Linked DNA regions of Caldimonas thermodepolymerans. The protein of the gene in region 2 interacts with the protein of the main gene of each other region in a pairwise test. Links are inferred from orthologs where the notes say so. Each region holds a gene or a part of one and is shown on either strand. Other genes may lie near its edges.

Region 1 (2,796 bases), 2.0 Mb from region 2 along the record:
GTCGACGTGGGCGGCCTGTTCACCGAAGAGCGCAATCAGCCGCCGTCCTCGTCGTCGATCCAGTGACCGCGGGGCACCTGGCGCGGCAGCCGGAACAGCCGGTGCTCGCATTCGGGCACCAGGCATTCCGGACAGCACCAGGGGCGCAGGCGAGGGGCCGACTCCGATGACGTCCCGGGACGCCGTGACGGGGGCGCGAGCAGGCGGCAGGCCGCCTCGAGGCGCTCGGCCGGGGTGCGGCCGTAGACCACGCCGTAGGACCATCCGGCGCGCTGCAGCGCCTCGCGCAGGCGCTGGTCCAGCGCCTCGGCCGCCGGGCGCTGTGCCGGCGGCAGCACGTCCAGGCCGGCGAGCAGGCAGCGGGCCGGCGCGGGCAGGGCGGCTGCCGCGCCCTCCAGCAGGGCCTCGGTGACGTCGAGCACCTGCCAGGCCGTGCCGGATGCGAGCCGCTCGCGCAGGCCGGCGCACAGGGCCTGCACGTCGGCGCCGGTGGCCCCGGCCACCGCCAACGTGAAGCCGCCCGGCAGGGCCGGGCGGACGGGGGCAGGCGGAAGAAACGAAGCGCTCACCGCGGCGGTGGCGTCAGCTGCACGTAGATCTCGTCGGGCTTGATCATGCCGAGGTCGTAGCGGGCCTTTTCCTCGACCATCTCCAGCCCTTCCCTGAGGTCGCTGACCTCGGCCGCGAGCTGCTGGTTGCGCTCGCGGCTGCGGTCGTTCTTCGCCCGCTGTTCGGCCAGCCGCCCCTGCAGCTCCATCACGCGGTGCACCCCGTGCTTGCCGAACCACAGCTCGGCATGCACGAGCACCAGCAGCCCGGCGAGCACCAGCGTGAGGAGGCGGGCCGACATGGCGCCGATCAGCGCAGGTTGTAGAACGCGGCGCGGCCGGGGTAGCTGGCGACGTCGCCCAGGTCTTCCTCGATGCGCAGCAGCTGGTTGTACTTGGCGATGCGGTCCGAACGCGACATCGAGCCGGTCTTGATCTGGCCGGCGTTGGTGCCCACGGCGATGTCGGCGATGGTCGAGTCCTCGGTCTCGCCCGAGCGGTGCGAGATCACCGCGGTGTAGCCGGCGCGCTTGGCCATCTCGATCGCGGCGAAGGTCTCGGTCAGCGTGCCGATCTGGTTGATCTTGATGAGGATGGAGTTGGCGATGCGCTTCTCGATGCCCTCACGCAGGATCCTGGTGTTGGTGACGAACAGGTCGTCGCCGACCAGCTGCACCTTCTGGCCCAGCGCCTGGGTCAGGTGGGCCCAGCCGTCCCAGTCGCCCTCGGCCATGCCATCCTCGATGCTGATGATCGGGTACTTGTCGCACCAGGTGGCCAGCACGTTGGTCCATTCCTCGGCCGTCAGCGTCAGGCCTTCGCCTTCGAGGTGGTACTTGCCGTCCTTGTAGAACTCGCTGGAGGCGCAGTCCAGGCCCAGCGCGACCTGCTCGCCCGGGGTGTAGCCGGCCTTCTCGATCGCTTCCAGGATCAGCTGGATCGCGGCCTCGTGGCTGGCGACGCTGGGGGCAAAGCCGCCTTCGTCGCCGACTGCGGTGCTCATGCCCTTGTCGTGGATGATCTTCTTCAGCGCGTGGAAGACCTCGGCGCCGTAGCGCACCGCCTCGCGGAAGCTGGGCGCGCCTACCGGCAGGATCATGAACTCCTGCAGGTCGAGGTTGTTGTTCGCGTGCGCGCCGCCGTTGATGACGTTCATCATCGGCACCGGCATCTGCATCGAGCCCGAACCGCCGAAGTAGCGGTACAGCGGCAGGCCGGATTCCTCGGCCGCGGCACGCGCCACCGCCATCGAGACCGCCAGCGTCGCGTTGGCGCCCAGGCGCGACTTGTTGTCGGTGCCGTCCAGGTCGATCAGCGTGCGGTCGAGGAAGGCCTGCTCGGAGGCGTCCAGGCCCAGCACGGCCTCGGAGATCTCGGTGTTGATGTGCTCGACGGCCTTGAGCACGCCCTTGCCCAGGTAGCGGTTCTTGTCGCCGTCGCGCAGCTCGATCGCCTCGCGCGAGCCGGTGGAGGCCCCCGACGGCACGGCCGCGCGGCCCATCACGCCGGATTCCAGCAGCACGTCGCACTCGACGGTCGGGTTGCCGCGGCTGTCCAGGATCTCGCGGCCGACGATGTCAACGATGGCACTCATGAAAGGTCCTCTTCCTTGAAGTCAATGAATCTGTCTGTCGTGGGGGCGGCAGGGCGTCGACCGCGGACGGCACCCCGCAGGCGGGGTGACCCCTGCCGGCGCCTCAGCTGAAGTTGTTCTCCAGGAACCCGTTGCGCTTGGTGATGCGGTCGAGCTCGACCAGCGTGGCCAGCAGGTCCTTCATGCGCTTGAGCGGCACGGCGTTGGGCCCGTCGCTGAGCGCCTTGCTCGGGTCGGGGTGGGTTTCCATGAACAGGCCCGCCACGCCGACGGCCACCGCGGCGCGCGAGAGCACCGGCACGAACTCGCGCTGGCCGCCGGAGCTGGTGCCCTGGCCGCCGGGCAGCTGCACCGAGTGGGTGGCGTCGAACACCACCGGGGCACCGGTCTCGCGCATGATCGCCAGCGACCGCATGTCGCTGACCAGGTTGTTGTAGCCGAAGCTGGCGCCGCGCTCGCAGGCCATGAAGTTGTCCTCGGGCAGGCCCTTCTCGCGCGCGGCGTCGCGGGCCTTCTGGATGACGTTCTTCATGTCGTGCGGCGCGAGGAACTGGCCCTTCTTGATGTTGACCGGCTTGCCCGACTGCGCCACGGCGCGGATGAAGTCGGTCTGGCGGCACAGGAAGGCGGGCGTCTGCAGCACGTCGACCACCT
Region 2 (7,463 bases):
CGATCAGCTCCATCGCGTGGATCTTGGGCGCACCGGTCAGCGTGCCGGCCGGGAACGTGGCCTTGAACACGTCGATCGCCGTCATGCCGTCCTGGAGGATGCCCTCGACGTTGCTGACGATGTGCATCACGTGGCTGTAGCGCTCGACCGCGAACGCCTCGGTGACCTTGACGCTGCCGGTCTTGGCGATGCGGCCGATGTCGTTGCGCGCCAGGTCGATCAGCATCACGTGCTCGGCGCGCTCCTTCGGGTCGTTGACCAGCTCCACCTCGGTGGCCTTGTCCTGCTCGGGCGTGGCCCCGCGCGGACGCGTGCCGGCCAGCGGCCGGATGGTGATCTTCTGCTGCCCGTCGACCAGGCGCTCCTGGCGCACCAGGATCTCGGGAGAGGCGCCCACGACATGGTGGTCGCCCATGTCGTAGTAGTACATGTAGGGGCTGGGATTGAGCGAGCGCAGCGCGCGGTACAGCGACAGCGGCGACTCGGTGTAGCGCTTGCTGATGCGCTGGCCCACCTGCACCTGCATGAAGTCACCCGCGGCAATCAGCTCCTTGGCGCGTTCGACCGCCTTCAGGTAGTCGGCCTTGGCGAACGGACGCTCGGGATGGAAGCCCTGGCTGGGCTTCACCTGCGGCGCGCTCACCGAGTAGCGCAGCTTGTCCTTGAGCTCGCGCAGGCGCCGCTTGGCCTTCGGATAGGCCTCGGGCTGCTTGGGATCGGCGTAGACGATCAGGTACAGCTTGCCCGAGAGGTTGTCGATGACCGCCAGCTCCTCGCACTGCAGCAGCAGGATGTCCGGGCAGCCGATGGTGTCGGGCGGGCAGGTGGACTCGAGCTTCTTCTCGATGTAGCGCACCGCGTCGTAGCCGAAGTAGCCGGCCAGCCCGCCGCAGAAGCGCGGCAGCCCCGGCGACAGCGCCACCTTGAAGCGCTTCTGGTACGCGTCGATGAAGTCCAGCGGGTTGCCCTCGTGCACCTCGACCACCTCGCCGTCGGTGACGACCTCGGTGCGTGCCTCGGCGCCGAAGCCGCGCGCGCGCAGCAGCGTGCGCGCCGGCAGGCCGATGAACGAGTAGCGGCCGAAGCGCTCGCCGCCGACGACGGACTCCAGCAGGAAGGAATAGCGGCCGTTGCCTTCGGCATGGGCCAGCTTGAGGTACAGCGACAGCGGGGTTTCCAGGTCCGCGAATGCCTCGAGCATCAGCGGGATGCGGTTGTAGCCCTGCTGGCTGAGGCTCTTGAATTCGAGTTCGGTGATCACGCGTGGGGCCCTCCAAGCCCTGCGAGGCCTGCGGCCGGTGCCCGCAGGTGCTCGCGGCAGTCAAGACGGTGGGAGGAATCGGAGATTCCGGGCGTGCCGGGAAGGCGCATGGGGCTCGTGCACAGGGGCACCGCCCACGGCCGGCGGCAAATCAAACCAGTGCGTGCGGGCGACGCCAGGGCCAGGCTCCCCGGTCGTGCGGACCTTTGGTTTGTTTGCGCGAGATGAACATGGTCCCGGAGTGTAGCAGCGCCTGCCGACGGAATCGACCCGCCGCCCGGGCCCGGGCGGGGACAAGCCGCCGGGCCGGGCGTGACAATTTTCCGAACGGTCGTGCGTTTTTACCGATGGACGCCCCGGGCCCGGCCGCCAACACTGGCGACACCGCAACATCACTCGAGGAGGCCTCCATGCTGCGTACATGGCTCTGCGCCACGGCGTTCCTGCTGGCCGTCATCGGCCCGGCCCGGGCGCAGTCCCCCGACACCGCGGGCGTGCGCTACGACCCGCAGATCCAGTTGCACGGCGCCACCTTGCAGCTCAACGGCGCCGGCGTGCGCTACAAGGCCATCTTCAAGGTCTACGCCGCCGGGCTGTACCTGACGCAGAAGGCGGCCACGCCCGAGGCGGTGTTCCGCGCCGCCGGGCCGCGCCGCATGCACATCGTGATGCTGCGCGAGATCGACGCCAACGAACTGGGCAAGCTGTTCACCCGCGGCATCGAGCAGAACGCCTCGCGCGAGGACTTCGTCAAGTCCATCCCCGGCACGATCCGCCTGGGCGAGATCTTCGCCGCGAAGAAGAAGCTGGCCGCAGGCGAATCGTTCCAGGTCGACTGGATCCCCGGCACCGGCACGCAGATCCTGGTCAACGGCCAGCCGATGGGCGAACCGATCAAGGAACCGGAGTTCTACAACGCGCTGCTGAAGATCTGGCTCGGCGCGCACCCGGCCGACGCCGCGCTGAAGGAGGCCCTGCTCGGCAAGGCACGCCCCTCGGCGAGCGCGCACGAGGGCTGATCAGCCCGCCGGCTGCAGCTGGTCGAGCCGGTCGACGTAGCCGTCGGCCGGCACCTCGTGCACCGGGCGGCCGTGGTTGTAGCCGTAGGTCACCAGCACCACCGGGCAGCCGGCCGCACGCGCGGCCTGTGCGTCGTTGAGCGAGTCGCCCACCATCAGCGTGCGTGCCGGCACGCTGCCCAGCGCCTCGCAGGCCTTGAGCAGCGGCAGCGGATCGGGCTTCTTGCGCTCGAACGCGTCGCCGCCGAACACGTGCCGGAAGTGGCCGACCAGCCCCTTGCGCTCCAGCAGCGGCCGCGCGAAGGCGGTCGGCTTGTTGGTCAGGCAGGCCAGCGGCAGCCCGAGCGCCGCCAGCCGCGCCAACCCCTCGGCCACGCCCGGGTAGACCGCAGCATGTTCGCCGTTGATCGCGAGGTAATGGTGCTGGTAGCGCGCCCAGGCCTGGTCGTACAGGCGCGCGACGCCGGCCTCGTCCTGGCTTTGCGCAAGCGTCTGGCGGATCAGGTGCTCCGAGCCCTTGCCCACCGTGCGCGCGACGAAGCCGTGGTCGATCGCGGGCAGGCCCAGGTCGTGCAGCATCAGGTTGAGCGCGACGACGAAGTCGCCGGCGGTGTCGACCAGCGTGCCGTCGAGGTCGAGGATGACCGCCTGCAGTCCGGCCGGCAGCCTCATGCCGCGAGCCGCTCGCGCATCGCGCCGATCACCGCCTTGTAGTCGGGCTTGCCGAAGATCGCGCTGCCGGCCACGAAGGTGTCGGCGCCGGCGTCGGCCACCTGGCGGATGTTGTCGACCTTGATGCCGCCGTCGACCTCCAGGCGGATGTCGCGGCCGCTGGCGTCGATCAGCTTGCGCACGCGCTCGATCTTCTTCAGCGCGCTCGGGATGAAGCTCTGCCCGCCGAAGCCGGGGTTGACGCTCATGATCAGCACCAGGTCGACCTTGTCGATCACCCATTCGAGGATGTCGACCGGCGCGGCCGGGTTGAACACCAGCCCGGCCTGGCAGCCCTCGGCCTTGATCAGCTGCAGCGTGCGGTCGACGTGGGTGCTGGCGTCCGGGTGGAAGCTGATCAGGTCGGCGCCGGCCTTGGCGAAGGCCTGGGCCAGCGCGTCGACCGGCTGCACCATCAGGTGCACGTCGATCGGCACCGGCGTGCCGTCGGCCCGGCGCGCATGCGGGCGCAGCGCCTCGCAGATCATCGGGCCGAAGGTCAGGTTGGGGACGTAATGGTTGTCCATCACGTCGAAGTGGATCCAGTCTGCCCCGGCGTCGATCACGTTGCGGACCTCCTCGCCCAGGCGGGCGAAGTCGGCCGAGAGGATGCTGGGGGCGATGCGGTAGGTGGTCATGACGGGCAGTCCAAAGGCGATCCGCCATTGTAGGAAGAGACGCCTTGCTACCATCGCCACCGGAAAACGCCGCTCGCCAACAACAGCACGTCCATGAGCACCTACGAATTCACCTGCAGCGTCGAGCCGCAGCACCTGCCGGAACAGTCGGACCCGGCGCGGGGCATCTACGCCTTCGCCTACACCGTCACGATCGAGAACACCGGCGACGTGGCCGCGCAGCTGATCTCGCGCCACTGGGTGATCACCGATGCCAACGGCAAGGTGGAGGAAGTCAAGGGCCTGGGCGTGGTCGGCCAGCAGCCCTTCCTGCGGCCCGGCGAAGGCTTCGAGTACACCAGCTGGACCCGCATCGCCACGCCGCGCGGCACGATGAGCGGCAGCTACTTCTGCGTCGCCGAGGACGGCGAGCGCTTCGAAGCGGTGGTGCCGGCCTTCTCGCTGGCCGTGCAGCGCAGCGGGCTGCATTGATGCGCTGGCTCCGCTCGGCCCTGGTCCCGGCGGCGTGGGACCTCAGTGCCCTGCTGTCGGTCCTCAGACCGCGCGCCGAGCTGGCCGAGCGCAACCTGTGGTGGGTGCGCCTGGCCGAATGGCTGCGTCACGCGCCGCTGCGCAAGGAGGGTGTCGAGGCGGCCGAATCCACGGCCGGCACGCCGCTGCCGGTGCTGCGCCTGCGCCACCTGCTCAACGTGCTGGACCGCCAGCCGGAGTACCGCGCGCAGGTGATCGAGCTGCTCGCGCGCACGCTGGAGGACATGGATGCCACGCTGCTGCTGGCCGACTTCGGCTTCGCGCAGCGCATGGCCTTCTTCAGCGAGCTGGCCGAGCGCATCCAGCGCAAGCTGCTGCCCGGCACCGCCGAGACGCACGACCTGGCCGAGTTCTTCCAGCTGGTGTTCTCGGACGCCGGCGACCGGCACTGGCTGGAGGCGATCGACGATGCGACCCTGCAACGCATCGCCGCGCTGCTGCGCGAAGCGGTGGCCAGCTCGCGCCATCCCCAGGCGGCGGCGCGCTGGCGCTCGGCGCTGCTGGACGCGATGATGTTCTGCGTCAGCCAGGTGCGCGCCACCGCCTTCTCCGCCGAGATCCGCACCCGCATGTCCGAGCCGGCGCGCTCGCTGTCGTCGTTCCGCCAGCTGGCGCGCGCCTTCGAGGACCTGCGCACGCTGCTGGAGGCCGATCCGCCGCAGCCCGCCCGGCTCGCGCCGGCGCTGGGCCATGCCCACGCCCTGCTCGACGCCTGCCGGCGCGACGCCCGTACGGTCTACGACCACCTGGAGGAATACGGGGTCTCGGTCGACATCGTGTTCTCGCTGCAGCAGCTGCAGGCGCGCCTGACACGCATCCGGCTGCTGCTGGACTGCCTGCTCAGCCGCGAGCCGGCACGCGCGGTGCGCGAGCTGATGGTGCAGTTCGCCGACACCGCGCAGGGCCGGCGCAGCGTGCGCGCGCTGCTGGCGCGCAACTACTCCCTGCTGGCGCGCAAGATGGTCGAGCGCAGCGCCGAGACCGGCGAGCACTACATCACCCGCAACCGCGCCGAGTACCTGCAGATGGTCTGGCGTGCCGCCGGCGGCGGGGCGCTGACCGCGATCACGGTGTTCGTCAAGTTCATGCTGACCAGCCTCGGGCTGTCGCCGTTCTTCACCGGCTTCGCCGCCGGGCTGAACTATGCGGTCAGCTTCGTCGCGATCCAGCTCGCGCATTTCACGCTGGCGACCAAGCAGCCGGCGATGACGGCCCCGGCGATGGCCGCCAAGCTGCACGACGTGGCCTCCGACGAGGCGGTGGAGCGCTTCGTCGACGAGGTCGCGCACCTGATCCGCAGCCAGGTGGCCGGCATCCTCGGCAACGTCGCGGTGGTGCTGCCCTGCGTGCTGCTGGTGCAGCTGGCCTGGCAGGCCGCCTTCGGCGCGCCGCTGGTCGGCGTCGGGAAGGCCGAATACACGGTCGCCTCGCTCAGCCTGCTCGGCTGGACGCCGCTGTACGCCGCGGCCACCGGGGTGCTGCTGTTTGCCTCCAGCATCGTCGCCGGCTGGGCCGAGAACTGGTTCGTGCTGCACCGCCTGGGCAGCGCGCTGCGCTGGAACCCGCGCATCCTGGCGCGCCTGGGCGAGGCCCGCGCGCAGCGCTGGTCGGCCTACCTGCAGGCCAACGTCTCGGGCTTTGCCGGCAACATCTCGCTCGGCTTCATGCTGGGGCTGGTGCCGGCGGTGGCGGCGTTCTTCGGCATCCACTTCGACGTGCGCCACGTGACCCTGGCCAGCGGCCAGCTGGGGGCCGCACTCGGCGCGCTGGGCTGGGAGCTGGTGTCCACGCCCGGGTTCTGGCTCGCCGTGGCCGGCATCGCGCTGACCGGGGTGCTCAACGTGACGGTGAGCTTCGTGCTCGCGTTCCGGCTCGCGCTGCGCTCGCGCAACATCCGCCTCAAGGACCGCGCCCGCGTCTACGCCGCGGTGCGCCGTCGCCTGCGCCGCCAGCCGTTCAGCTTCCTGTGGCCGGTCGGCACGCCCAGGCCGCAGGCGGCATGAGCGGGCGTGAACTTTCGCCCGCGCAGCCGGCTCAAGGGCGGGGCGTCCCGTCGTCCTGCGACGGGGCGTCGGTGGGCTTGCGGTCCTTGCGGCCGGAGAACATGGTCCACCAGACGATGAAGATCAGGATCAGGAGGGCGGCCAGCGCCTCCAGCAGAATCAACCACATGTCCTTTCCTTTGCGTAGCCTGCAACGCCTGTCCCGCGCGGGACGGGCGCTCATTCTAGGAACCTTGGTCGCTTGCGCCGGCCAGCCGCCTGCGCCAGGTCCGGCGGCCACCCCGTCCGAGCCCCCGCCGGCGACCGCGGCGCGGGTGATCGAGCAGCCGCGCTCGCGCTGGGTGCCGGTCGGCTGGGACGCCCTGCCCGGCTGGGGCGAGGACCAGCTCGCGCTGGCCTGGCCCGCGCTGCTGCGCAGCTGCCTGAAGCCCGCCCCCGGCTGGGAACGCCTGTGCGCCGAGGCCGCGGCGATCCCCGAACCCGACGAAACCACGGTGCGCACCTGGCTGCAGCGGCGCCTGCAACCTTACCGCGTCGAGGCGCACGACGGCAGCGCCGAAGGCCTGATCACCGGCTACTTCGAACCGCTGATCGAGGCACGCCGGCAGCCGGACGCCACCTTCCGCGTGCCGCTGTACCGCCCGCCGGCGGACTTCGGCAAGCGCAAGCCCTACTGGTCGCGCGCCCAGCTCGAGACCCTGCCGGCCGCGCGCGCCGCGCTCAAGGGCCGCGAACTGGCCTACGTGGCCGACCCGCTGGACGCCCTGGTGCTGCACATCCAGGGGTCGGGCCGGCTGCTGGTGACCGAGCCCGACGGCAGCCAGCGCCTGGTGCGCGCGGCCTTCGCCGGCCACAACGACCACCCCTACCGTTCGGTCGGCCGCTGGCTGGTCGACCAGGGCGCATTCTCCCTGGACCAGGCGTCCTGGCCGGCCATCAAGGCCTGGGCGCGCGCGAACCCGGGACGCGTGCAGGAGATGCTGCGCGTCAACCCGCGCTACGTGTTCTTTCGCGAGGAACCGCTGCCCGACCCGGCGGTGGGCCCGCTGGGGGCGCAGGGCGTGCCGCTGACGCCGGGGCGCTCGATCGCGGTCGACCGCGAATCCATCCCCTACGGCACGCCGGTGTGGATCGACACCACCGAGCCCACGCCCGCCCCGGTGCCGCAGCCGCGCCCGCTGCGGCGCCTGGTGATGGCGCAGGACACGGGTGGCGCGATCGTCGGCGCGGTGCGCGCCGACTACTTCTGGGGCTGGACCGAAGGCGCGGAGGAATACGCCGGCCGCATGAAGCAGCCGCT

The links.
Region 1: the proteins of rpe (region 2) and eno interact in binary tests that used the Escherichia coli proteins (3 or more experiments, as listed by UniProt). The link is inferred for Caldimonas thermodepolymerans from one-to-one orthologs.

The regions. Positions count from the first base shown.
Region 1 is NZ_CP064338.1:1,445,859-1,448,654, forward strand. It holds eno (phosphopyruvate hydratase), read right to left. Parts: upstream 2,143-2,796; coding sequence 859-2,142; downstream 1-858. Other genes in the region: hslO (Hsp33 family molecular chaperone HslO), read left to right, coding at 1-66; IS481_RS06930 (hypothetical protein), read right to left, coding at 36-569; ftsB (cell division protein FtsB), read right to left, coding at 566-850; kdsA (3-deoxy-8-phosphooctulonate synthase), read right to left, coding at 2,246-2,796. UniProt on the Escherichia coli protein: Catalyzes the reversible conversion of 2-phosphoglycerate (2-PG) into phosphoenolpyruvate (PEP). It is essential for the degradation of carbohydrates via glycolysis.
Region 2 is NZ_CP064338.1:3,407,955-3,415,417, forward strand. The notes cover bases 1,790-4,666. They hold rpe (ribulose-phosphate 3-epimerase), read right to left. Parts: upstream 3,630-4,666; coding sequence 2,949-3,629; downstream 1,790-2,948. Other genes in these bases: IS481_RS16135 (chalcone isomerase family protein), read left to right, coding at 1,790-2,280; gph (phosphoglycolate phosphatase), read right to left, coding at 2,281-2,952; apaG (Co2+/Mg2+ efflux protein ApaG), read left to right, coding at 3,723-4,100; IS481_RS16155 (site-specific recombinase), read left to right, coding at 4,100-4,666. Also shown: trpE (anthranilate synthase component I), read right to left, coding at 1-1,261; more of IS481_RS16135, read left to right, coding at 1,672-1,789; more of IS481_RS16155, read left to right, coding at 4,667-6,163; IS481_RS16160 (hypothetical protein), read right to left, coding at 6,195-6,332; mltA (murein transglycosylase A), read left to right, coding at 6,331-7,463. UniProt on the Escherichia coli protein: Catalyzes the reversible epimerization of D-ribulose 5-phosphate to D-xylulose 5-phosphate.